DNA from 3 places in the Enterobacter cloacae complex sp. HYC080_NIDB genome. Region 2 is predicted to be linked to each of the others. Evidence: predicted binding sites of a transcription regulator. Region 2 holds the regulator's gene; each other region holds the start of a gene.

Region 1 (7,726 bases), 2.0 Mb from region 2:
ACAGGGTGTTCAGGAAGCGGAAGCTGTTTTTGGTGACCAGTGTACGGCCGTCAACGCCCATACCACCGATAGATTCGGTTGCCCAGATTGGGTCACCAGAGAACAGTTCATCGTATTCTGGGGTACGCAGGAAGCGAACCATACGCAGTTTCATGACCAGGTGGTCAATCATTTCCTGAGCGTCTTGCTCGGTGATTTTACCTGCTTTCAGGTCACGTTCGATGTACGCATCCAGGAAGGTGGATACGCGGCCGAAGGACATTGCTGCACCATTCTGAGACTTAACAGCGGCCAGGTAGCCGAAGTAGGTCCACTGGATAGCTTCCTGGGCGTTGGTTGCAGGACCAGAGATATCGCAGCCATATTTCGCTGCCATCTCTTTGATCTGACCCAGCGCACGGTGCTGTTCAGCAATTTCTTCACGCAGACGGATAGTCGCTTCCAGGTTTACGCCGTTTTCCAGGTCAGACTGCAGGGAAACAAACTGCGCGTATTTGTCTTTCATCAGGAAGTCGATACCGTACAGCGCAACGCGACGGTAGTCACCAATGATACGGCCACGGCCATACGCATCTGGCAGACCAGTCAGAACGCCAGATTTACGGCAGTTCAGAATGTCTTTGGTGTAAACATCGAATACACCCTGGTTGTGGGTTTTACGGTATTCGGTGAAGATTTTTTTCAGCATTGGGTCCAGCTCGCGGTTATACGCTTTGCAGGAACCTTCAACCATTTTGATACCACCGAACGGGATGATTGCGCGTTTCAGTGGTGCTTCAGTCTGCAGACCAACGATTTTCTCAAGGGCTTTGTTGATATAGCCAGCATCGTGAGAAGTGATGGTGGAAGCAACGGAGGTGTCAAAATCAACTGGCGCGTGAGTGCGGTTTTCCAGTTTAACGCCTTCCATTACGCTGTCCCACAGCTTGGTGGTCGCGTCAGTTGCGCCAGCCAGGAAGGATTCGTCACCTTCATACGGGGTATAGTTTTTCTGAATGAAGTCACGGACGTTGACTTCATTCTGCCAGTCACCTTTCGCAAAACCTTCCCAGGCTGTGGCTAACTTTTCATTAAGCTCGGACATGTAACACCTACCTTCTTAAGTGGATTTTTTATTTACTGCCTGAGATAACCATCAATGATGGTCGTCGCCACGCAGGTAAATGACCCAGTATGTCAACCCAACTAACAGACCCCCACCGATAATGTTCCCGATAGTGACGGGGATCAGGTTATCAGTAATGAAATTCATAATAGTCAGGTGAGAGAAACTTTCCGGGGATGAACCAATTGCGGTCCAGAACTCCGGGCTTGCAAAGTTGCGGATAACAATCCCCATCGGGATCATGAACATATTCGCAATACTGTGCTCAAAGCCGCTGGCAACAAACATCGCAACCGGCAGAACCATAATCATGGCTTTATCCATCAGGCTACGACCAGAATAGCTCATCCAGACCGCCAGGCAGACCATCAGGTTTGCAAGGATGCCGAGAGCAACGGCTTCGATAAATGTGTGGTGCATTTTGTGGTCGGCGGTTTGCAGGACGTTAAGCCCCCAGCCGCCGTTGGCGGTCATGTACTCGCCAGAAAGCCACATCAACAGAACAAAGAGCAGACAGCCAATCAGGTTGCCAACGTAGACGTTAAGCCAGTTGCGCGCCAGTTGACCCCAGGTAATTCTTCCGCTGGCTTTTGCCACGACAATCAGCACCGTTGAGGTGAAGAGGTCGGCACCGCAGATGACGCAAAGAATCAGACCCAGTGAGAAGCAAATGCCGCCAATCAGTTTGGCTATGCCGAAAGGCATGGCAGCAGTACCGGTAGTGGCAGTGATGTAGAAGACGAAAGCGATTGAGATGAACACACCAGCAGTAATCGCCAGATAGAACGTCTTCATCGGGTGTTTCGTTGCTTTATAGACACCCGCTTCTTCGGCAACTTTTGCCATCGCGGCGGGGAGTAAAAGATCAAAAGGGTTGTCAGCTTTCACACTAACTCTCTCTTTATTAAGTCGGCGACGAGATACTAACAAAGCATTATAGAAGAGAAATTGATATAGATCATATCTCGCCTGGCTTATAGGCCCGCAGTGTGTATGGTTTTACAGCAAATGCGGAGTAAGTAATTGATTATCCGTATAAAAATAAATTTTAAAAGTTATGAAAAGAGTTGAATTATTTCGTTCGGCCCCCTCCGAAACAGTTAATTAATATGGAGTATTTACCATAAAAAGTAACAATAAAGCCCGGGTAAAGATTATTATATTTACCCATGTTTAACTTTATTATTACAATCAGCAATCATTACCGAAAAAAATAAAAAACGGGGCAATGAAATTGCCCCGTAATATAGCCCAGACGATTGAATACGCCTACTGCTGCTAATGTTATATGCGCTTATTTTGACCAGTAAGCGGCTTTTGCTTTCTGCAGCTTTTCATAGGCCTTGAGCAGCGACTGGTGCGCCGGGAAGGCTTTCAGATCGCTGTCCACGGCCTGCAGACCGTAGAATGGCTCTTCACCGCTGAGCGCCGCGCTGGCGGCTTCAACCGCTTCAGCACCGTACATACGCACGAAAGCGTTCAGGTATTGCAGTGGCTCACGATCCTCTTCCTGCGAAAGCAGCAGCAGGGTTTGCAGGCAACGGTAATAGTTGGTGCGCTCGGCAGAGAAGACCGACTGGTTGAATTCCATCGTCCATTCCGTCCAGGCCAGGGCCTGATCCAGATCGCCGCCAGCCAGCGCCAGCATCGCTTTCAGCTCCCCGATACGCAGGGTATACCAGCCGTTGTCTTTACCCGTCGCCAGGCCCAGCAGTTCACGCACGCGAGTGAAATCATCGTGACCTTCTTCGTCCAGTTGGGCGATCAGGTTCAGATAATCCTCTTTTTCCCACTCGCTGCCTGGCAGAGCAAGCAGGGTTTCGCGCAGGTGCGCGCCCATGCTGTTGTTCGCCAGCCACAGATCTTCAGCAGGGTAGATGTCGGACATGCCCGGCACAATGATGCGGCATGCGTAAACGCCCAGGTGTTCGTAGTCGGCAATGTAGACTTCCTGATCTTCGGCGTTAAAGATGGCCATCAGCGTGGCGAACTCTTCTTCCGTGGTGCCGGCAAAGCTCCAGTCTACGAACGGATAGTCTGCGTCCTGCTTAAACATATCCCAGGAGATCAGGCCGCTGGAATCGATGAAGTGGGTTTCGAGGTTGGTATGCTCCGCCACTTCTTCATCGTCAAAGGTTGGCGGTGTGAAGACGTCGAGATCTTTCAGGCTACGGCCCTGCAGCAGTTCGGTGACGGTACGCTCCAGCGCCACGCCGAAGTCAGGGTGCGCGCCGAAGGAGGCGAAGCAGGTGCCGTTTTCTGGGTTAAACAGCACCACGCAGATCACCGGATATTTTCCGCCCAGTGAGCCATCGTAGGCGAAGATTGGGAAACCTTCCGCTTCGAGTTTGGCGATGGACTCCACCACGCCTGGGTAGCGCGCCAGCACGTCGGCCGGAATTTCAGGCAGGCTGATAGATTCGGCAATAATGCGGTTTTTAATGTGACGCTCGAACACTTCTGACAAGCCCTGAACGCGCGCTTCGTTGCGGGTGTTACCGGCGGACATGCCGTTAGACACATACAGGTTGCCGACGATGTTCATCGGAATATACACGGTCTGCTCGTCAGACTGGCGGGTGAACGGCAGGGCGCAGATACCACGATCTTCGTTACCAGACTGCAGATCGATCAGCATGCTGGCGGTCAGTTCGTTTTCTGGATCGTAGAACGCACGCAGGCGGGCGTCGAGAATACCTTCCGGCAGTTCATCGTCTTCGGTCAGCGGGAACCATTTTTCGTTCGGATAGTGAACGAATGGGCCGTTAGCGATGGTTTCGCCCAACCAGAAGTCAGCGAAGAAATAGTTGGTGGACAGACGCTCAAAATACTCACCCAGCGCGGAGGCCAGTGCCGCTTTTTTAGTCGCGCCTTTCCCGTTGGTAAAGCACAGGGCACACTCTTTGTCGCGAATATGGACGGACCAGACATGGGGCACCGGATTGAGCCAGGAGGCTTCTTCGATGTTAAAACCCAGGTCGGTCAGTTTCTGCTGGAAGCGAGCGATGGAATCTTCCAGAGCGGCGTCTTTGCCGGGGATAAACGTTTGAGTCATGGCGTTCACTTTTATCGTACGTAAAGCGCGCAATGATACGGGTTTTGCGTGACGGGTGCTATCTTCGGCGAAAATAAAAGGCTGGGCTATGCTTAGTGGCAGTAACTGACTGTTAAGGCATAGAAAAATGAAAGCATTTGATCTCCAGCGGATGGCGTTTGATAAAGTTCCCCCCGAGTTTTTAGGCGAAGTGGCTTTGCGGAGCCTGTATACCTTCGTTCTTGTCTTTCTGTTTCTCAAGATTACGGGCCGTCGCGGTGTGCGGCAGATGTCGCTTTTTGAAGTGTTAATCATCCTCACGCTGGGGTCAGCGGCGGGGGATGTCGCCTTTTATGACGATGTGCCGATGGTGCCGGTCTTTATCGTCTTTGTCTCGCTGGCGCTGCTGTACCGCCTTGTGATGTGGCTGATGTCGAAGAGCGAAAAGCTGGAAGATCTGCTGGAAGGGAAGCCTGTGGTGATTGTCGAAGACGGACAGTTGGCCTGGGAAAATGTGCAAAGTGCCAATATGACCGAGTTCGAATTTTTTATGGAATTGCGTCTGAACAGCGTCGAACAACTCGGACAGGTGCGTCTGGCCATTATGGAAACGAACGGTCAAATCAGCGTGTATTACTATCATGATGACGAGGTGAAGCCGGGGTTATGCATCCTGCCGGATATGCTCATTGAGCGATACAAAACCGTCCCCGATGCGGGCGAATATGCCTGTATAAAATGTAGTCATGTGGTGGTGATGAAGGCAGGCGATCATCAATTATGCCCTCGCTGTACGAATCCAGAATGGACGAAGGTTAGCCGGGCTAAACGGATCACCTGACAGCCATTTTGTCGGTTTTGTCCTGGCGAGGCGGCAGATTGTTTTGTGTGATGTGAGCCACATTTCACGGGTCATAAGTTTTAGACATTGCGGCGCGTGTCACTGAATGATAAAACCGATATCCACAGTTATAACTTATGGCTTTTAGCGTGGTGAGGGGAAATGGCTCAAGTCTTTAATTTCAGTTCAGGTCCGGCGATGTTACCGGCAGACGTGCTTAAACAGGCTCAACAGGAACTTTGTGACTGGAACGGTCTCGGTACGTCGGTGATGGAAATCAGCCACCGTGGTAAAGAGTTTATTCAGGTGGCGGAAGAGGCAGAAAAGGATTTTCGCGATCTGCTGAATATTCCCTCGAACTACAAAGTATTGTTCTGTCACGGCGGCGGACGCGGCCAGTTTGCTGGCGTACCGCTGAATATCCTTGGCGATAAAACGACGGCTGACTACGTTGATGCGGGCTACTGGGCGGCAAGCGCCGTTAAAGAAGCGCACAAATACTGCACGCCGAACGTTATCGACGCCAAAGTGACCGTTGACGGTCTGCGCGCCGTGAAGCCCATGAGCGAATGGCAGCTTTCTGATAACGCAGCCTATCTCCACTACTGCCCGAACGAAACTATCGACGGGATTGCCATCGACGAGACGCCAAACTTCGCCAGCGATGTTGTGGTTGCCGCCGACTTCTCCTCCACCATTCTTTCTGCCCCGATTGATGTCAGCCGCTACGGCGTTATCTATGCAGGCGCACAGAAAAATATCGGTCCTGCAGGCCTGACAATCGTCATTGTACGTGAAGATCTCCTGGGGAAAGCCCATACGTCTTGCCCGTCAATTCTCGACTACACCGTGCTGAACGATAACGACTCCATGTTCAACACGCCACCGACGTTTGCCTGGTACCTTTCGGGCCTGGTCTTCAAATGGCTGAAGCAAAACGGCGGTGTGGCGCAGATGGACAAGGTCAATCAGCAGAAAGCTGAACTGCTGTACGGCGTGATCGACAAAAGCGATTTCTACCGTAACGATGTGGCGAAAGCTAACCGCTCCCGCATGAACGTGCCGTTCCAGCTGGCAGACAGCAACCTGGACAACGTGTTCCTGAAAGAGTCCTTCGCGGCAGGTCTGCACGCGCTGAAAGGTCATCGTGTGGTGGGGGGGATGCGTGCCTCTATTTATAACGCGATGCCGCTGGAAGGCGTTAAAGCCCTGACTGATTTCATGATCGATTTCGAACGTCGTCACGGTTAATTTGCTGTTTTTCACCCCCGCAGCGTCCCTGCGGGGTTTTTATTATGTTGAGTTGAGAGTTAAGTTTCATGGAATCCCTGACGTTACAACCTATCGCGCGGGTAGATGGCACCATCAATCTGCCTGGTTCAAAAAGTGTCTCGAACCGCGCTCTGCTGCTGGCAGCTCTGGCAAACGGCACCACCGTCCTTACAAACCTGCTGGACAGCGATGACGTACGCCACATGCTCAATGCGCTGAAAGCGTTGGGTGTTCATTACACTCTCTCTGACGATCGTACCCGCTGTGAAGTGACCGGCAACGGCGGCGCGCTGCGTTCGGGTGAAGAGCTCGAGCTGTTTCTGGGCAACGCGGGTACCGCGATGCGTCCATTGGCGGCGGCGCTGTGTCTGGGCACCAATAACATCGTGCTGACCGGCGAGCCGCGCATGAAAGAGCGTCCGATCGGCCATCTGGTCGATGCCCTGCGTCAGGGTGGCGCGCAGATTGAGTATCTTGAGCAGGAAAATTATCCGCCACTGCGTCTGCGCGGGGGCTTTAGCGGCGGTGACGTCGAGGTGGACGGTAGCGTTTCCAGCCAGTTCCTGACGGCCCTGCTGATGACCGCGCCGCTGGCACCGCAGGATACGGTTATCTCGATTAAAGGTGAGCTGGTCTCCAGACCGTACATTGATATCACGCTGCACCTGATGAAAACCTTCGGCGTCGAGGTGGAAAACCAGTCTTATCAGCGTTTTGTGGTGCGTGGGGCGCAGCAGTATCAGTCTCCGGGCAATTACCTGGTTGAAGGCGATGCATCATCGGCCTCTTACTTCCTGGCTGCGGGCGCGATCAAAGGCGGCACCGTGAAGGTGACCGGGATTGGCCGCAACAGCGTGCAGGGCGACATCCGTTTTGCCGACGTGCTGGAGAAAATGGGCGCCACTGTCACCTGGGGCGATGATTTCATCTCCTGTACCCGCGGCGAGCTGAATGCCATTGATATGGACATGAACCACATTCCGGATGCGGCGATGACCATCGCCACGGCTGCGCTGTTTGCCAAAGGCACCACCACGCTGCGCAACATCTACAACTGGCGCGTGAAAGAGACTGACCGTCTGTACGCGATGGCGACCGAGCTGCGTAAAGTGGGGGCTGAGGTGGAAGAGGGCGAAGACTACATTCGCGTCACCCCTCCGGCAAAACTGCAGTTCGCAGAAATTGGCACCTACAACGATCACCGTATGGCGATGTGCTTCTCGCTGGTGGCGCTGTCCGACACGCCTGTGACCATTCTTGACCCGAAATGTACGGCGAAAACCTTCCCGGACTACTTCGAGCAGCTGGCGCGCATCAGTACGCTGGCCTGATAGCGTTATGCCGCATCCTTCGATGCGGCATTTCCTTACGCTTCCTGACGAACACTTCCGCTCATTTCTTCTACACTCTGCTTCAATCATTCCGTAATTTGCACGCAAAGGTAACAGTTGCGCACGTTGGCGCGTATAATGCG
Region 2 (7,726 bases):
TACGTAAACCAGACCGATACAGACATAGACCCAGTACCACTCAATGCTGCGTGCCAGCAGAACGGCGGCCACCATCGGGAAAATCATCCCGGCCATGCTGAAGAAGGAGTCGGTGAACAGCAGGCGCGCGCCGCGCTGACGGCCTTCATACATATGGGTAATCAGGAACGTACCGATCGACATGGTGATCCCGCTGACCAGGCCGAGCACGAACATGGCGGCGGAGAACAACGCGATGCTGTGACTCAGCATCAGACCCGCCACGGCGGCGACCATCAGCACAAAACCAAAACGCAACTGCGTCTTCAGCGGCACGATTTCCATCAGCCAGGCATTCAGGAAGATAGAGATGAGGATACCGGCGTTGAGGAAGGTAAAGGTGTTACTCATACTGGAGACGGGCAGCTGGAAGTAGTCTGCGATATTCCCCATCACCATCCCGGTGACGATCACCAACGCGCCGGTCAGGGCGTAGGAGAAGAAGCTGATCCATGTGAGCTTGATGCGATTGCTGTTAGTCATGTCTGGCCTGTTCAAAAAAGAAAAGCGCCCGGAAGGCGCTGAGAGCGGGCAGATTTTAGACATTAAAGTGATCCATTCATACCTTTTCAAAGAAATTTAAACTTCATTGCAGTTTTTTATGTGATCTCTATCACATAAAAAGACGCCATAACCAATCGTTTGCGTGGTTACAACTGTTTCAATTTCGTAAAATTAGGTAAAAGGCTGGTCTCCGTTCATACTGCTCTTTAGAATCAAGCCATTCGCTTTTTATACTGCGCTTTGTTAAGGAATTCTCATGCTCAAATCAACACTGGCGGCTGTCGCAGCTGTGTTTGCTCTTTCTGCCGTTTCCCCTGCTGCGCTGGCAGCCAAAGGGGACCCTCACGTTCTGCTGACCACCTCTGCCGGGAATATTGAGCTGGAACTGAATAGCCAGAAAGCTCCGGTTTCCGTGAAAAACTTCCTCGACTATGTGAACAGTGGTTTTTATAACAACACCACTTTCCACCGCGTGATCCCTGGCTTCATGATTCAGGGCGGTGGTTTCAACGAGCAGATGCAGCAGAAGCAGCCGAACCCGCCGATCAAAAACGAAGCGGACAACGGCTTGCTGAACAAGCGCGGCACGATTTCCATGGCGCGTACGGCGGATAAAGACAGCGCCACCAGCCAGTTCTTCCTCAACGTGGCGGATAACGCCTTCCTCGACCACGGCCAGCGCGACTTCGGTTACGCGGTCTTCGGTAAAATTGTGAAAGGGATGGACGTGGCGGATAAGATTTCTCAGGTTCCTACTCATGACGTCGGCCCGTACCAGAATGTGCCGTCCAAACCGGTCGTGATCCTCTCCGCAAAAGTACTGCCGTAACCCTCTTTGACACGGGCGGCGCTCGCCCGTGTAATGCCCCCTCCCTGCGAAAGCGCGTTTTGCTGCTTATACTTGTGGCAAACGGACTATTCAGGGAGGCGTTAAGTGAAAAAACTCACCGACAAGCAAAAATCCCGTATTTGGGAGCAGCAGCGTAACGTCAATCTTCAGGCCAGTTGTCTCCTTGAAAAAGGTCATGGTCCTTCAGAACCCATATTGAGACGCTGGAGCTCGGGCCTTCCGCGCCCGGTTTACCCCATCTTTGCCTTATTCACCGCCATCTGTATCGCAAAGAGCTGAAGCGGGCGGGCGAATACCGTACCGACGATATTTTTAAAGGTGACATTCCTTTCTGCCACTTCGAGTACATCGAGAAGATGGGCAATGAATTGATGGCGGACCTGGAAAGCGAAAAGTATCTGGTGGGTCTTCAGAAAGAAACCTTTGTGAACAGAGTTAGTCACTACTACTGTGAAATCAATATGCTGCATCCTTTTATGAGCGGCAATGGTATTGCCCAACGGGTCTTCTTTGAGCAGTTGGCCATTCATGCCGGGTATATGCTGGACTGGCGGGGTATCGATCCCGAGCAGTGGGTGGCGGCGAACCGAAGCGGCGCCACGGGCGATTTGACTGCGCTGAACGCTGTCTTTGCCAAAGTAGTGAGCGAAGCGCGGGAATCTGAGTAGAATAGGGCGGCATTTTTTTCGGGAGCCGCCATGATTCTGCTGATTGATAACTACGATTCCTTCACCTGGAACCTTTACCAGTATTTTTGTGAGCTGGGAGCTGAGGTGGTTGTCCGCCGTAACGATGACGTGACTCTGACCGATATTGCGACGCTGGCTCCGCAGAAAATTGTGATTTCACCCGGCCCCTGCACGCCGTCGGAATCGGGCGTGTCTCTGGATGTTATCCGGCACTATGCTGGCAAGCTGCCCATTCTGGGCGTCTGCCTGGGCCATCAGGCCATTGCCCAGGTATTCGGCGCCACCATCGTGCGTGCCGCGAAAGTGATGCACGGAAAAACGTCGCCGGTCACGCATACCAGTACCGGGGTATTCACGGGGCTCAATAATCCCTTAACCGTGACGCGCTACCATTCGCTGATGATTGACCCGCCGACGCTGCCAGACTGCTTTGAGGTGACCGCCTGGAGCGATACGCAGGAGATCATGGGGATTCGCCACCGCGAGTGGGATCTTGAGGGCGTGCAATTCCATCCGGAAAGTATCCTTAGCGAGCAAGGGCATGACCTGCTGGCTAATTTCTTCCATCGCTGAATATCTGTTGCCTTGCTGTGATTTTTTATGCATATTTTGTGATTATATTTTCACAATCAATGTGACATAAAATGGATGGGCATGACATGGCAACTGAACAACCAGCAATTACCCGCGCAACATTCGATGAAGTGATTCTGCCGATTTATGCACCGACTGAGTTTATCCCGGTTAAGGGGAAAGGCAGCCGCGTCTGGGATCAGCAGGGAAAAGAGTATGTGGATTTCGCGGGCGGTATTGCGGTCACGGCGCTGGGTCATTGCCATCCTGCGCTGGTGGAGGCGCTGAAAACCCAGGGCGAAACCCTGTGGCACACCAGTAACGTATTCACCAACGAGCCGGCGCTGCGTCTGGGCCGCAAAATCATTGATGCCACGTTTGCCGAGCGTGTGCTGTTTATGAACTCCGGCACCGAAGCCAACGAAACCGCCTTTAAGCTGGCGCGTTATTACGCGACGACACGTCACAGCCCGTACAAAACCAAAATCATCGCCTTCCACAACGCCTTCCACGGGCGCTCGTTCTTTACCGTCTCCGTCGGCGGCCAGCCGAAGTATTCCGACGGCTTTGGCCCAAAACCGGCCGACATCATCCATGTGCCGTTTAACGATCTGCATGCGGTGAAAGCGGTGATGGACGACCACACCTGTGCGGTAGTCGTGGAGCCAATTCAGGGCGAAGGCGGCGTGACGGCGGCCACCCCGGAATTCCTGCAAGGGCTGCGCGCGCTGTGTGATGAGCATCAGGCGCTGCTGGTGTTTGATGAAGTGCAGTGCGGAATGGGACGTACCGGCGATCTGTTCGCTTATATGCACTACGGCGTGACGCCGGATATTTTGACCAGTGCCAAAGCGCTCGGCGGTGGTTTCCCGGTGAGTGCGGTGCTGACGACTCAGGAGATCGCCTCTGCGTTTCATGTCGGTTCGCACGGCTCAACCTATGGCGGTAACCCGCTGGCGAGCGCCGTGGCGGGTGCGGCATTTGATACCATCAATACCCCGGAAGTGCTGAACGGCGTGAATGCGAAGCGTGAGCTGTTCGTAAAACATCTGCAAAAGATCAATGACCAGTATGATGTGTTCAGCGAAATCCGTGGCATGGGTCTGCTGATGGGTGCCGAGCTCACGCCACAGTACAAAGGCCGCGCCCGCGATTTTCTGCATGCTGCCGCCCACGAAGGGGTAATGGTGCTGAATGCGGGGCCAGACGTGATGCGTTTCGCACCTTCGCTGGTGGTGGAAGAGAAAGACATTGAAGACGGGTTAACCCGCTTTGCCGTAGCGGTCGCGAAGATCGTTAAAGGCTAATACTCGGTTCGTTTTAACCGGCGCGTTAACCAAATGCCATGATGAGGACGCTGACGCCATGCCACCGACGAAATGGTGTGCATGGTGTTCAGGTGGCCCAGCACGCGCTGCAAATGCTGCTCCAGGGTGCTCATCGGCCCGTGGGTCAGCGTTTCCGGCGCTTCCAGAATGTTCGAATCCCCCGACTCACCCGGCGCGTCATACTCCAGACGCTGCTGACACCTCTGCAGGGCGATTTCACACGACTGCAAATAACGCTGCGCCAGATCCGGCGTCAGCATCGTGTGCTCGCGCGCCAGGGTGGTCATGGCGTTAATATGCTCGACGATAAACTGGCTATGCGTGACCCAGAGCTTCATGTCCGCCAGATAGTGCGCGTTAAAGCCTGGCTCCTGCATCGCCTGGTTGAGCGAGTTAAACAGGGCGTTGTGCGCCTGATTAACTTTCATCCGCTGATACGCCAGCGGGGAGGGCTGCGGGTCGTCGCTCAGGATCAGACGAATGGCCTGCTGGTCAGCCTCCAGCGCGTCGTGGGCGTTCTGGCGCAGCAATCCGCTTTGCCACTGCGGCCACAGCCAGACCATGCCACCAAAGGCGATCAGGCAGCCAATCAGCGTATCGATCAGGCGGGCAACGATAAACTGTTCCCCGTTTAGCGTAAGCAGCTGAAGGGTATATACCGCCGTCACCGTAAAGCCCACCATCGCCCAGCCGTAGTTTTTGCGGATAATCAGGTAACTCACCAGCGTAATCACCAGCATCCCTGCCAGGGTATACCCCTCGGGAACGTGGAAGTGTAGCGTTACGCCCGCAATAATCAGCCCCGCCATCGTGCCGCCTGCCCGATGCAGAATACGTACCCGCGTGGCGCCGTAGCCGTTCTGGGTGACAAACAGCACGGTCATTAAGATCCAGTACGGTTTCGGCAGATGCAGCGCCATGCCCATCAGACTGGCGATACTGAGCATAACGCTAATCCGCGCGGCATTGCGCAGGGCAGAAGACTTAAGAGAGAGATAGCTTCTGAGTGCTGGCAGGAGCGGCAGACGTTTTTGCTTATCCGCCATCAGGTCGCGGGGATACAGCGGGCGCTGGGTGCGCAGCACGCGGGCAATGCGGCTGAAGTGCCAGGCGGCAAACTGGCCGACCGGGTTATCCGGATGCTGACGAGCAATTTTCTCCAGCGCGCCGAGCTGTTTATCCATGTTAAAGCGCGTGGGGTAGCGGTGATAGAGAATGTCGTCCGCCAGCACCCGCAGGCGCGTGGAGACGGTCTGCGCATTCCAGCGGATCACCGCCTCGGCGTGGCTGCGCTCGACCAGCTTTTGCACCTCTTGTGGGTGATGAAGGCTCACGGAGATATGCTCCTGCAGATCCAGCCCCACCTGGAAAGTACGCAGCAGGCGTTTATATTCGTGATTCTTGTTGGCGGCGAGCATATGCAACTGCTGATAGCATTGGCTTATCAGATCCACCACCTTTTGCTGGCGCGTCAGCAGCGGCGGTAAGGATTTTTCCGGGTCGGTATGCTGGGTCAGCAAGGTGTATTTGGCTTCGCAGTAATCTGCAAGCTGCACATACAACAGGCTCAGAGATTCACGCAGCGGCTGTTCCCGCCACAGCCAGAACCAGAACCAGTTAAACAGCCCGTACCACAGCGTGCCGAGGGCGTAGATCAGCAGCGGCTCCCACACCGGCATATTCCCGGCGAGGCTCAGGGTGAAGATGGCGGCAATCAGTGAAGCGGGAAGCAGGCGGGCGTGCAGGGAACTGATTTCTGCTGTAACACCGAGGCTCATCGCCAGTACGGTCAGGATCAGCGGCAGCGGAATATCGCGCGCCAGTAAAAGCTGCACGGCGAGGCTACAGCCAGCAAACAGCGAACCGCCAACGATCAGGCGTTTGAAAAAGCGTTTATGCGGCGTGTCCAGACCTGCGATGTTGCAGCAGGCGGGAACGAGAGAAAACAGCAGACCCTGCTGGAGATGTCCCAGAATCAGGCCCACGGCCACAGGAAGGCACAACACCAGCGTTTGTCGCAGTGCGTAATTAACTTCCGGGTGATAGATCAGCCTGCGCCACATGGGGAATAGAGACAAAAACGGCGTGACACCTTGCGATGGCACGCCGTTTGAGCGGAATTAACGCGTTCCGTAGACCACGATGGTTTTACCGTGGGCAGAGATCAGGTTCTGATCTTCCAGCATTTTCAGGATACGACCCACCGTTTCGCGGGAGCAACCGACGATCTGACCAATTTCCTGACGGGTAATTTTAATTTGCATGCCGTCCGGGTGGGTCATGGCGTCTGGCTGTTTCGCCAGGTTCAGCAGGGTCTGCGCGATACGACCGGTGACGTCCAGGAAGGCGAGGTTACCCACTTTCTCGGATGTGACCTGCAGACGACGCGCCATCTGGGAAGAAAGACGCATCAGGATGTCAGGGTTTACCTGAATCAACTGACGGAATTTCTTGTAAGAAATTTCAGCCACTTCACATGCTGTCTTTGCACGAACCCAGGCGCTACGTTCCTGGCCTTCTTCAAACAGGCCCAGTTCACCGATAAAATCGCCCTGGTTCAGATAAGAAAGGATCATCTCTTTCCCTTCCTCATCTTTGATCAGCACTGCCACCGAGCCTTTGACGATGTAATACAACGTTTCCGCTTTTTCACCCTGGTGAATCAGCGTGCTCTTCGATGGGTACTTATGAATGTGGCAATGAGACAAGAACCATTCGAGAGTCGGGTCTGTTTGCGGTTTGCCAAGCACCATGCGCTGTTATCCTCTGTTATAAGCTGTCACCAGAGTCATCAGATGCATCCGGACTCTGGGGTTGCAATCGAATTCTTACCCATACCCTGGGAAGTCGGCTGTCGTAACGTTTCGCAGCCAGTAAAGTTTGATGTCCTCTGCATACATGTGTAACGTCAATGTATTACTGTAGCATCCTGAGTGTTTTAGCATAGCTTTCGCCGCGTGTCTCCTGGTGTCTCGCTTCAGCATGATGCAGGTCGCCTTCCGTTGCGAGAAATGTAACGCACGCGTAATCTGTCACCGAAAATGCAACGTTGGAGTTAAAGAATATGCAAGCGCGCGTGAAATGGGTTGAAGGTTTAACGTTCCTGGGCGAATCCGCGTCAGGGCACCAGATTTTGATGGACGGTAACTCCGGCGATAAAGCCCCCAGCCCAATGGAAATGGTGCTGATGGCGGCGGGTGGATGCAGCGCGATTGACGTGGTGTCGATTCTGCAAAAAGGTCGTCATGACGTGACGGATTGCGAGGTTAAACTCACCTCAGAACGTCGCGAAGAGGCGCCACGCCTGTTCACCCACATTAATCTGCACTTTGTGGTCACCGGTAAAGCGCTTAAAGACGCGGCGGTTTCGCGTGCGGTGGATCTGTCTGCGGAAAAATACTGCTCTGTGGCGTTAATGCTGGAGAAAGCGGTAAAAATCACGCATTCGTATGAAGTGATCGAGGCTTAATCTTTTGGCGGGTGGCGCTTCGCTGACCCGCCCTACAAAAGCATGAACGTAGGCCCGGTAAGCGCAGCGCCACCGGGCAGAACAACTCACGCAATCTGCTTCCCTTCCATCAACCGCTCCACCAGCGGCGTCATGATGAGCTCCATCGCCAGCCCCATTTTTCCGCCTGGTACCACTAACGTATTCATGTGCGAAATAAACGAGCCCTGCAGCATCGCCAGCAGCCAGGGATAATCAATGCCTTCGAGATTGCGGAAGTGGATCACCACAAAGC
Region 3 (7,726 bases), 190 kb from region 2:
AAAACGCTTTCCGTAATCTGTTGATTGTGCAGATGGTTTTCCCGGTTTTCATGTTCATCATTCCACAGTTTGTGCTGATGCGTGAGCTCGGGCTGATCAACCGTTACAGCGCCATGATCCTGCCTTATGCAATGAGTGCCTGGGGGATCTTTATGGTGTCTCAGAGCTTCAAGGGTACGCCCAACGATTACCTGTACGCCGCGCGTCTGGATCATGCCAGCCTGTGGGCCATTCTGCGGCACGTCATGATGCCGCTGAACAAGTCCATTCTGGCGATCGTGGCGCTATTTACCTTCTCAAGCTCGTGGGACAACTTCCTCTGGCCGCTGATTGTCATGCGCGATGCCGACAAAATGCCGTTTTCGGTGCTGCTGGCCACCTTCAGTAAATCCTACGGCGTTTATCTGGGGCCAGTGATGGCGGGAGCCGTGGTGCAAATGCTGCCGGTCATCGTGTTGTTTATCCTGTTCCGGAAATATTTCCTGCAGGGCATGTCGTTATCACTGAAATAAGGAATGTACGGTGAACAAACAACCCTGGTGGCAGGCCTGTACCTGTTACCAAATTTATCTGCCGTCGTTTTGCGATGGTAACGGTGACGGGCTGGGTGATTTCCCCGGCCTGCTCTCAAAAGTGGATTACCTGAGCGCGTTAGGCATCGGTGCCATCTGGATCACGCCGTTTTACCCCTCTCCTCTGGTGGATAACGGGTATGACATTAGTGATTACTGCGCCGTCGACCCACGATTCGGCACGCTGACCGATTTTCGCGACGTCGTTCATCGCTGCCATGAAAAGGGGATCCGGGTCATTATCGATCTGGTGCTTAATCATGTCTCTTCGCTGCATCCGTGGTTTCAGGATGCCTGGAATAATCCCGCAAGCCGCTATCGGGACTATTTTCTTTTCAGCGCGCACCCTAACAACTGGGAGTCATTTTTTTCCGGCAGCGCCTGGAGCCCGGAGCCGGACACCGGCGAGTTTTACTACCATAAATTCGCGCCTGAGCAGGTCGATCTTAACTGGGCGAACCCCGCGGTAGAGCAGGAAATGCTTCAGGTCATTGATTTCTGGCAGGCTCAGGGCGTGGATGGCTTCCGCTTCGACGTGATTAATTTCCTCAGCACGCGCGGCATCGGGCCTGACAATCCGGAGAAAGCGGGAGTACAGCAGCATGAGCATGACGTGAACCAGCCGGGGCTCATCGGCACGCTGCAGCGCGTATGCCAACATGCCAGGCAGCAAGGGGATGTTTTCCTGATCGGCGAAATCGGCAGCGAGGAGAGGGAGACCCTGGCCCGTTATCAGGCCCCGTCGCTGATGGACGTGGTCTTTAACTTCAATATTGGCAGCCAGAAAACCTTCGATGCGGCACGCCTGTGCGACGAGATTAACGCCACGCTGACGCTGCAGTCTGGCCTGCCGACGCTATTCTTTTCCAGCCACGATATGCCGCGCATGATTAGCCGCTTTGGTGAAGGCCCGCATGACGCCGCCCGGGCGTTGGCCGTTCTGGCGCTACAGCTGACCGTGCGCGGCGTACCGTTTATTTTTCAGGGTGACGAGTTGGGGATGCCCGACTATGTGCCTCAGACGGTCGGGCAGATTTTTGATATTCAGGGAAAAACCTTCTACGACACGGCCATGCGGCAGGGGTGCAGTGCCGCCGACGCGCTGGCGCAGGCCATTGAACATTCACGGGATGGGTCCCGTGCCCCCTTCCTCTGGTGCGACGCACCGTTTGCGGGCTTTTCCACCTCCACGCCGTGGATGCCCGTCAGCCAGGACTATCCCTTGCTCAATGCCGAACATCAGATATCGACGCCCGGCTCGTTGTGGCGTCAGTACCAGACCTTCATTGCGCTTCGGGCCGCCATCGGGGCGCTACAGCATGGGGAGTGCAGCCTACTGAAGCGCCATAAGGCGTGCGTCTGGTTTACCCGAACAACGGCGCAGGAACAGGTCTGGGTGGCCGTGAATTTTGGCCAGCCGGTACAAAACCCATTGTGGGCCATTGAAGCGGATGTCCTGTACGGCCAAAACGCGCAGCAGCTGGATAAAAATCAAATTCTGATAAAAAGGAGTGTATATGAACAGACACGGTAAGAATCCGTTGATCACCCCGAGCGGCGTGGTGCCTTCTCTGCCAGGACGGAAAGTGGAGTGCGTCTTTAACGCCGGGGTAACGGAGTATCATGGGGAGATTATCCTGCTGCTTCGGGTTGCCGAGAGCGTGATAAATGATGACCCACAGAAGATCGTCGTTCCGCTTCTGGTGCAGCAGTCCGGCGGCTGGCAGGCGGCAACAAAAACGTTCGAACGCAACGACCCGCGCTATGATTTTAGCGACCCGCGTACCATTGTGCTGAAAAGCGACCCGGCTCAGGTCTGGCTGACGTCAATGTCCCACCTGCGCCTGGCGCGAAGCCAGGACGGTGTAAATTTCACCATCGATCAACAGCCGTTTATTACCGCCGACAGCCGCTATGAGGAATTTGGCTGTGAAGATGCGCGTATCACCCTGATTGACGATGTCTGGTACATCAATTACTCCGCCGTGTCATCGCTGGGTATCTCCACCGCGCTGGCGACCACCGTTGATTTTATCTCCTTCGACAAGAAAGGGCTGATTTTCTGCCCTGATAACCGCGACGTCTGTTTCTTCCCGGAGAAGGTTGGCGGATCCTTCCGGGCGCTTACCCGGCCCGCGCCCAGCCATTTCGGCCACCCGGAAATCTGGATCTGCGAATCGCCCGATATGCTGCACTGGGGAAACCACCGGCATCTGCTGGGACGCTCGGGAGACGAATGGGATGCGCTGAAGTCGGGTGGCGGCGCGCCGCTGATCAAGACCGCGCGCGGCTGGCTGGAGATTTATCACGGCGTTGACGCTAGCCAGCGTTATTGCCTGGGCGCTCTGCTTCTGGATCTTGAGGATCCGCTCACCCTCATCGCCAAATCTTCCGTACCGCTGCTGGAGCCGAGCGCGCCCTATGAGCGTGAAGGCTTTTTCGGTAACGTCGTCTTTACCTGCGGGGCGCTGGTGCGTAATGACACGTTGCATATCTGGTATGGTGCGGCGGATGAGCGTATCGCCCTGGCCACGCTGCCGATGGACGAGCTGTGGAAACATCTGGGCCTGGAGTAAGCCCTGACGCAGCCCCGACTTTCGCCGGGGCTGCGAAGTGTTTATTTCTTCCCGCCGTACTGGCTAAACCACGCCAGCATTCTCTGCCAGCCATCTTTCGCCGATTCCGCGTGATAACTCGGACGGTAATCTGCGTTAAACGCATGTCCGGCATCCGGATACACCACAATCTCCGCATTGGCATTGGCTGCCCGTAGCGCATGGCGCATGGTTTCTACCGAATCAAGCGAAATACCGGTGTCCTGGCCGCCATACAGACCCAGCACCGGGGCATTGAGCTCAGTGGCGATGTCCACCGGATGTTTTGGCGAATTCAGCGTTTTCTCGCCCACCAGTTTGCCATACCAGGCGACAGCCGCTTTGAGCTGCGGATTGTGTGCGGCATACAGCCAGCTAATGCGTCCGCCCCAGCAGAAGCCGGTGACCATCAGACGGTGCGGGTCGCCGCCGTTACGCGCCGCCCAGCTGGCAACGTGGTCGAGATCGGCCAGCACCTGCGCGTCCGGGACTTTGCTGACCAGATTGCTGAACAGCGTTGGAATATCGCTATAGTCGTTCGGATCGCCCTGACGGAAGTAGAGTTCTGGCGCAACGGCCAGATATCCTTCAAGTGCCAGGCGACGGCAGAGGTCTCGAATATGTTCGTGAACCCCAAAAATCTCCTGAACCACAATCACGATGGGCAGCGGACCGTCTGCCGATTTTGGTCGTGCGTGCCAGGCAGGCATATTCTCCCCCTGAGAGGGAATGGAGGTCTCTCCCGCCGTAATGGCCTCTTCTGAGGTTGAAACGATGGTTGAAGCAAGCGGTGCCGCAGCAGGTGCAAAACCGGTTTTTTCAGTCATGGCATTCTCCGTACCAATGAGTTAGCGCAAAGGTAAATATAGACACCAGGTTAACAACTCACAGTGCCTTAAACGGTCTATCTTTTGTGCAGCACCTGACGATATAACTTGTTAATGTGATGTGAATCACTTTTTGTTGGAAATTCACTGCAATCATTTTCATTCATGGTGAGATGCATCACGAAATTATGCTTACTGCTTCTGTAAAGTACCGTTTTACTTCTTCTGACTAACCGACCCACAGAGGAGTCACCTATGTCTAAGTCTGATGTTTTTCATCTCGGCCTCACTAAAAATGATTTACAAGGGGCTACGCTCGCTATCGTCCCTGGCGACCCTGAGCGTGTGGAAAAGATCGCCGCGCTGATGGATAAGCCGGTCAAACTGGCTGCCCATCGTGAATTCACCACCTGGCGTGCAGAGCTGGATGGCAAAGCGGTGATTGTGTGCTCCACCGGTATCGGCGGTCCGTCTACCTCTATTGCTGTTGAAGAGCTGGCGCAGCTGGGCATTCGTACTTTCCTGCGTATCGGCACGACCGGCGCGATTCAGCCGCACATCAACGTGGGCGACGTACTGGTGACGACGGCATCCGTTCGTCTGGACGGGGCAAGCCTGCACTTTGCGCCTATGGAATTCCCGGCAGTGGCTGACTTCGAATGCACCACGGCGCTGGTTGAAGCCGCGAAGTCCGTGGGCGCGACCACCCACGTTGGCGTAACCGCCTCTTCCGACACCTTCTACCCGGGCCAGGAGCGCTACGACACCTTCTCTGGCCGCGTTGTGAGCCGTTTCAAAGGCTCAATGGAAGAGTGGCAGTCCATGGGCGTAATGAACTACGAAATGGAATCCGCGACGCTGCTGACCATGTGTGCAAGCCAGGGTCTGCGTGCCGGTATGGTGGCGGGCGTTATCGTCAACCGTACTCAGCAGGAGATCCCGAACGCCGAAACCATGAAGCAGACCGAAAGTCATGCGGTGAAAATTGTGGTGGAAGCGGCTCGTCGCCTGATCTAGCCCTCTCTTCTCAAATCAAAGGCCGACGCGTTCGGCCTTTATTTTTTGCGTAGCGCCTCGCAGGAAAACCCTTTCAAACTGGACGTTTATACAGCACAATTCTATTTTGTGCGGGTAATACGTTGATGCAGGGGGCATTGTGGATATCTCAATCCTGATTTATGCGGTGATTGCGCTGGCGGGCGTTGCGATAGGCTGGCTGATTTCCAGCTACCAGCATGCGCAGCAGAAGGCCGATCAGCTGGCGGAGCGCGAAGAGATCGTCGCCGAGCTCAGCGCGGTAAAGCAACAGCTTGCGCTAAGTGACCACTGGCGCGACGAGTGCGAGCTGCTCAATAACGAACTGCGCAACCTGCGTGATATCAACACGTCGCTGGAGGCCGATCTCCGCGAAGTGACTACCCGCCTCGAATCCACGCAGCTGCATGCGGAAGACAAAATCCGTCAGATGATTAACAGCGAGCAGCGCCTCAGCGAGCAGTTTGAGAATCTCGCCAACCGCATTTTCGAACACAGCAACCGCCGCGTTGACGAACAGAATCGCCAGAGTCTGAACAGCCTGCTGACGCCGCTGCGTGAACAGCTGGACGGTTTTCGCCGTCAGGTGCAGGACAGCTTTGGACAGGAAGCCCGCGAGCGGCACACGCTGGCGCACGAGATTCGTAATCTTCAGCAGTTGAATGCGCAAATGGCGCAGGAGGCGGTCAACCTCACTCGGGCGCTAAAAGGGGATAACAAAACCCAGGGTAACTGGGGAGAAGTGGTGCTCACCCGCGTGCTGGAGGCCTCTGGCCTGCGCGAGGGGTATGAATACGAAACGCAGGTAAGTATCGAAAACGATGCCCGCTCGCGGATGCAGCCAGACGTCATTGTGCGTCTGCCGCAGGGGAAAGATGTGGTGATCGACGCCAAAATGACGCTGGTGGCGTATGAGCGTTACTTTAATGCGGAAGACGACTACACGCGCGAGTCGGCGCTGCAGGAGCATATTGCCTCCGTGCGTAACCATATCCGACTGCTGGGCAGAAAAGATTATCAGCAGCTTCCGGGGCTGCGCTCGCTGGACTATGTGCTGATGTTTATTCCGGTCGAACCGGCGTTCCTGCTGGCCCTCGACAGACAGCCCGAACTGATCACCGAAGCGCTCAAAAATAATATTATGCTGGTGAGCCCCACCACCCTGCTGGTGGCATTACGTACCATTGCTAACCTGTGGCGCTATGAGCACCAGAGCCGCAATGCACAGAAGATTGCCGAGCGTGCCAGCAAGCTGTATGACAAAATGCGCCTCTTCGTGGACGATATGTCCTCGGTCGGGCAAAGCCTGGACCGTGCGCAGGATAACTACCGTCAGGCGATGAAAAAACTCGCCTCCGGGCGGGGCAACCTGCTTGCTCAGGCTGAAGCATTCCGCGGCTTGGGGGTGGAGGTCAAACGCGAGATTAATCCGGAACTGGTGGAGCAGGCCACGGCGCAAGACGAAGAGTTCCGTCTGCGTGAAGGCGCAGATGAGCAAAAGACCCCCAGCGAAGACAACGAGTTAACGACGGATTTATCGTCTGACGAGCCGCCGACACGTTTCTATCACGGCGGTTGAATCGTAGGGCAAACGCGCCCAATCTGTTACACTTCACGAACATTTGACTGATTAGCAGGCTCTGAGATGGTTGACGATTCACAAGACACGACGCACTTTGGCTTTCAGACTGTCGCCAAAGCGCAGAAAGCTGACATGGTGGCCCACGTATTTCATTCCGTGGCGGCGAAGTACGATGTGATGAATGACTTGATGTCGTTCGGCATTCATCGCTTGTGGAAACGCTTCACCATTGACTGCAGCGGTGTGCGCCGTGGACAAACCGTGCTGGATTTAGCCGGTGGAACAGGCGATCTGACGGCGAAGTTTTCCCGTCTGGTGGGTGAAACTGGCCGCGTTGTTCTGGCCGATATCAATGACTCCATGCTGAAAATGGGACGCGAAAAGTTGCGTAACATCGGCGTGGTGGGCAATGTGGAATACGTGCAGGCAAACGCCGAAGCGCTGCCATTCCCGGATAATACCTTTGACTGCATCACGATCTCCTTCGGCCTGCGTAACGTCACCGACAAAGAAAAAGCGCTGCGCTCCATGTACCGTGTACTGAAGCCGGGTGGACGTCTGCTGGTGCTCGAGTTCTCTAAACCGATCATTGAGCCGCTGAGCAAAGCCTACGACGCCTATTCCTTCCACGTGCTGCCGCGTATCGGTGAACTGGTGGCGAACGACGCGGAGAGCTACCGCTATCTGGCGGAGTCCATTCGCATGCACCCGGATCAGGACACCCTAAAAGCCATGATGCAGGATGCGGAATTTGAGAACGTTGAATACTTCAACATGACGGCGGGTGTCGTTGCGCTGCATCGCGGTTACAAATTCTGAGTGGAGGTGTCCCGTGCCCTTTAAACCCTTAGTCACCGCAGGCATCGAGAATGTGCTCAATGCCTTCCTGTATCGCGCGCCGGCGCTAAAAGCTGCACGTCAGCGACTTAACGGGAAGGTCCTGCGCATTGTATTAAAAGAGTTCTCAACGCCGCTCGTGCTGGTCTTCAGTGAACGCCAGCTCGATGTTCTGGGTGAGTGGGAAGGCGAGGCGGATTGCTCGGTCATTACCCATATGAGCGTGCTGCCAAAACTGCGCGATCGCCAGCAACTGACGGCGCTTATCCGCAGCGGTGA

The links. Region 2 encodes CRP, which controls carbon source genes, mostly activating them, when cyclic AMP is high. Its sites were predicted from a motif close to ATGTGANNNNNNTCACAT; they were not measured.
Region 1: a site for CRP is predicted at 2,052-2,069, ahead of focA (formate transporter FocA). Genes of this name have one in related genera too.
Region 3: a site for CRP is predicted at 4,108-4,125, ahead of udp (uridine phosphorylase). Genes of this name have one in related genera too.

Annotation. Positions count from the first base shown of each region.
Region 1 is NZ_CP114212.1:2,943,972-2,951,697, reverse strand. It holds gene pflB (formate C-acetyltransferase) at 1-1,084, opposite strand, end outside; gene focA (formate transporter FocA) at 1,136-1,993, opposite strand; gene ycaO (30S ribosomal protein S12 methylthiotransferase accessory factor YcaO) at 2,400-4,160, opposite strand; gene O1723_RS14055 (DUF421 domain-containing protein) at 4,288-4,980, shown strand; gene serC (3-phosphoserine/phosphohydroxythreonine transaminase) at 5,143-6,231, shown strand; gene aroA (3-phosphoshikimate 1-carboxyvinyltransferase) at 6,300-7,583, shown strand.
Region 2 is NZ_CP114212.1:402,960-410,685, forward strand. It holds gene tsgA (MFS transporter TsgA) at 1-522, opposite strand, end outside; gene ppiA (peptidylprolyl isomerase A) at 800-1,372, shown strand; partial or broken gene O1723_RS01795 (YhfG family protein) at 1,478-1,561, shown strand; partial or broken gene O1723_RS01800 (putative adenosine monophosphate-protein transferase Fic) at 1,594-2,061, shown strand; gene pabA (aminodeoxychorismate synthase component 2) at 2,092-2,655, shown strand; gene argD (bifunctional acetylornithine/succinyldiaminopimelate transaminase) at 2,742-3,962, shown strand; gene O1723_RS01815 (YccS/YhfK family putative transporter) at 3,959-6,046, opposite strand; gene crp (cAMP-activated global transcriptional regulator CRP) at 6,104-6,736, opposite strand; gene O1723_RS01825 (OsmC family protein) at 7,048-7,452, shown strand; gene O1723_RS01830 (phosphoribulokinase) at 7,539-7,726, opposite strand, start outside.
Region 3 is NZ_CP114212.1:216,249-223,974, forward strand. It holds gene O1723_RS00985 (carbohydrate ABC transporter permease) at 1-512, shown strand, start outside; gene O1723_RS00990 (alpha-amylase family glycosyl hydrolase) at 523-2,106, shown strand; gene O1723_RS00995 (glycoside hydrolase family 130 protein) at 2,090-3,148, shown strand; gene O1723_RS01000 (dienelactone hydrolase family protein) at 3,190-3,993, opposite strand; gene udp (uridine phosphorylase) at 4,249-5,010, shown strand; gene rmuC (DNA recombination protein RmuC) at 5,150-6,607, shown strand; gene ubiE (bifunctional demethylmenaquinone methyltransferase/2-methoxy-6-polyprenyl-1,4-benzoquinol methylase UbiE) at 6,674-7,429, shown strand; gene ubiJ (ubiquinone biosynthesis protein UbiJ) at 7,443-7,726, shown strand, end outside.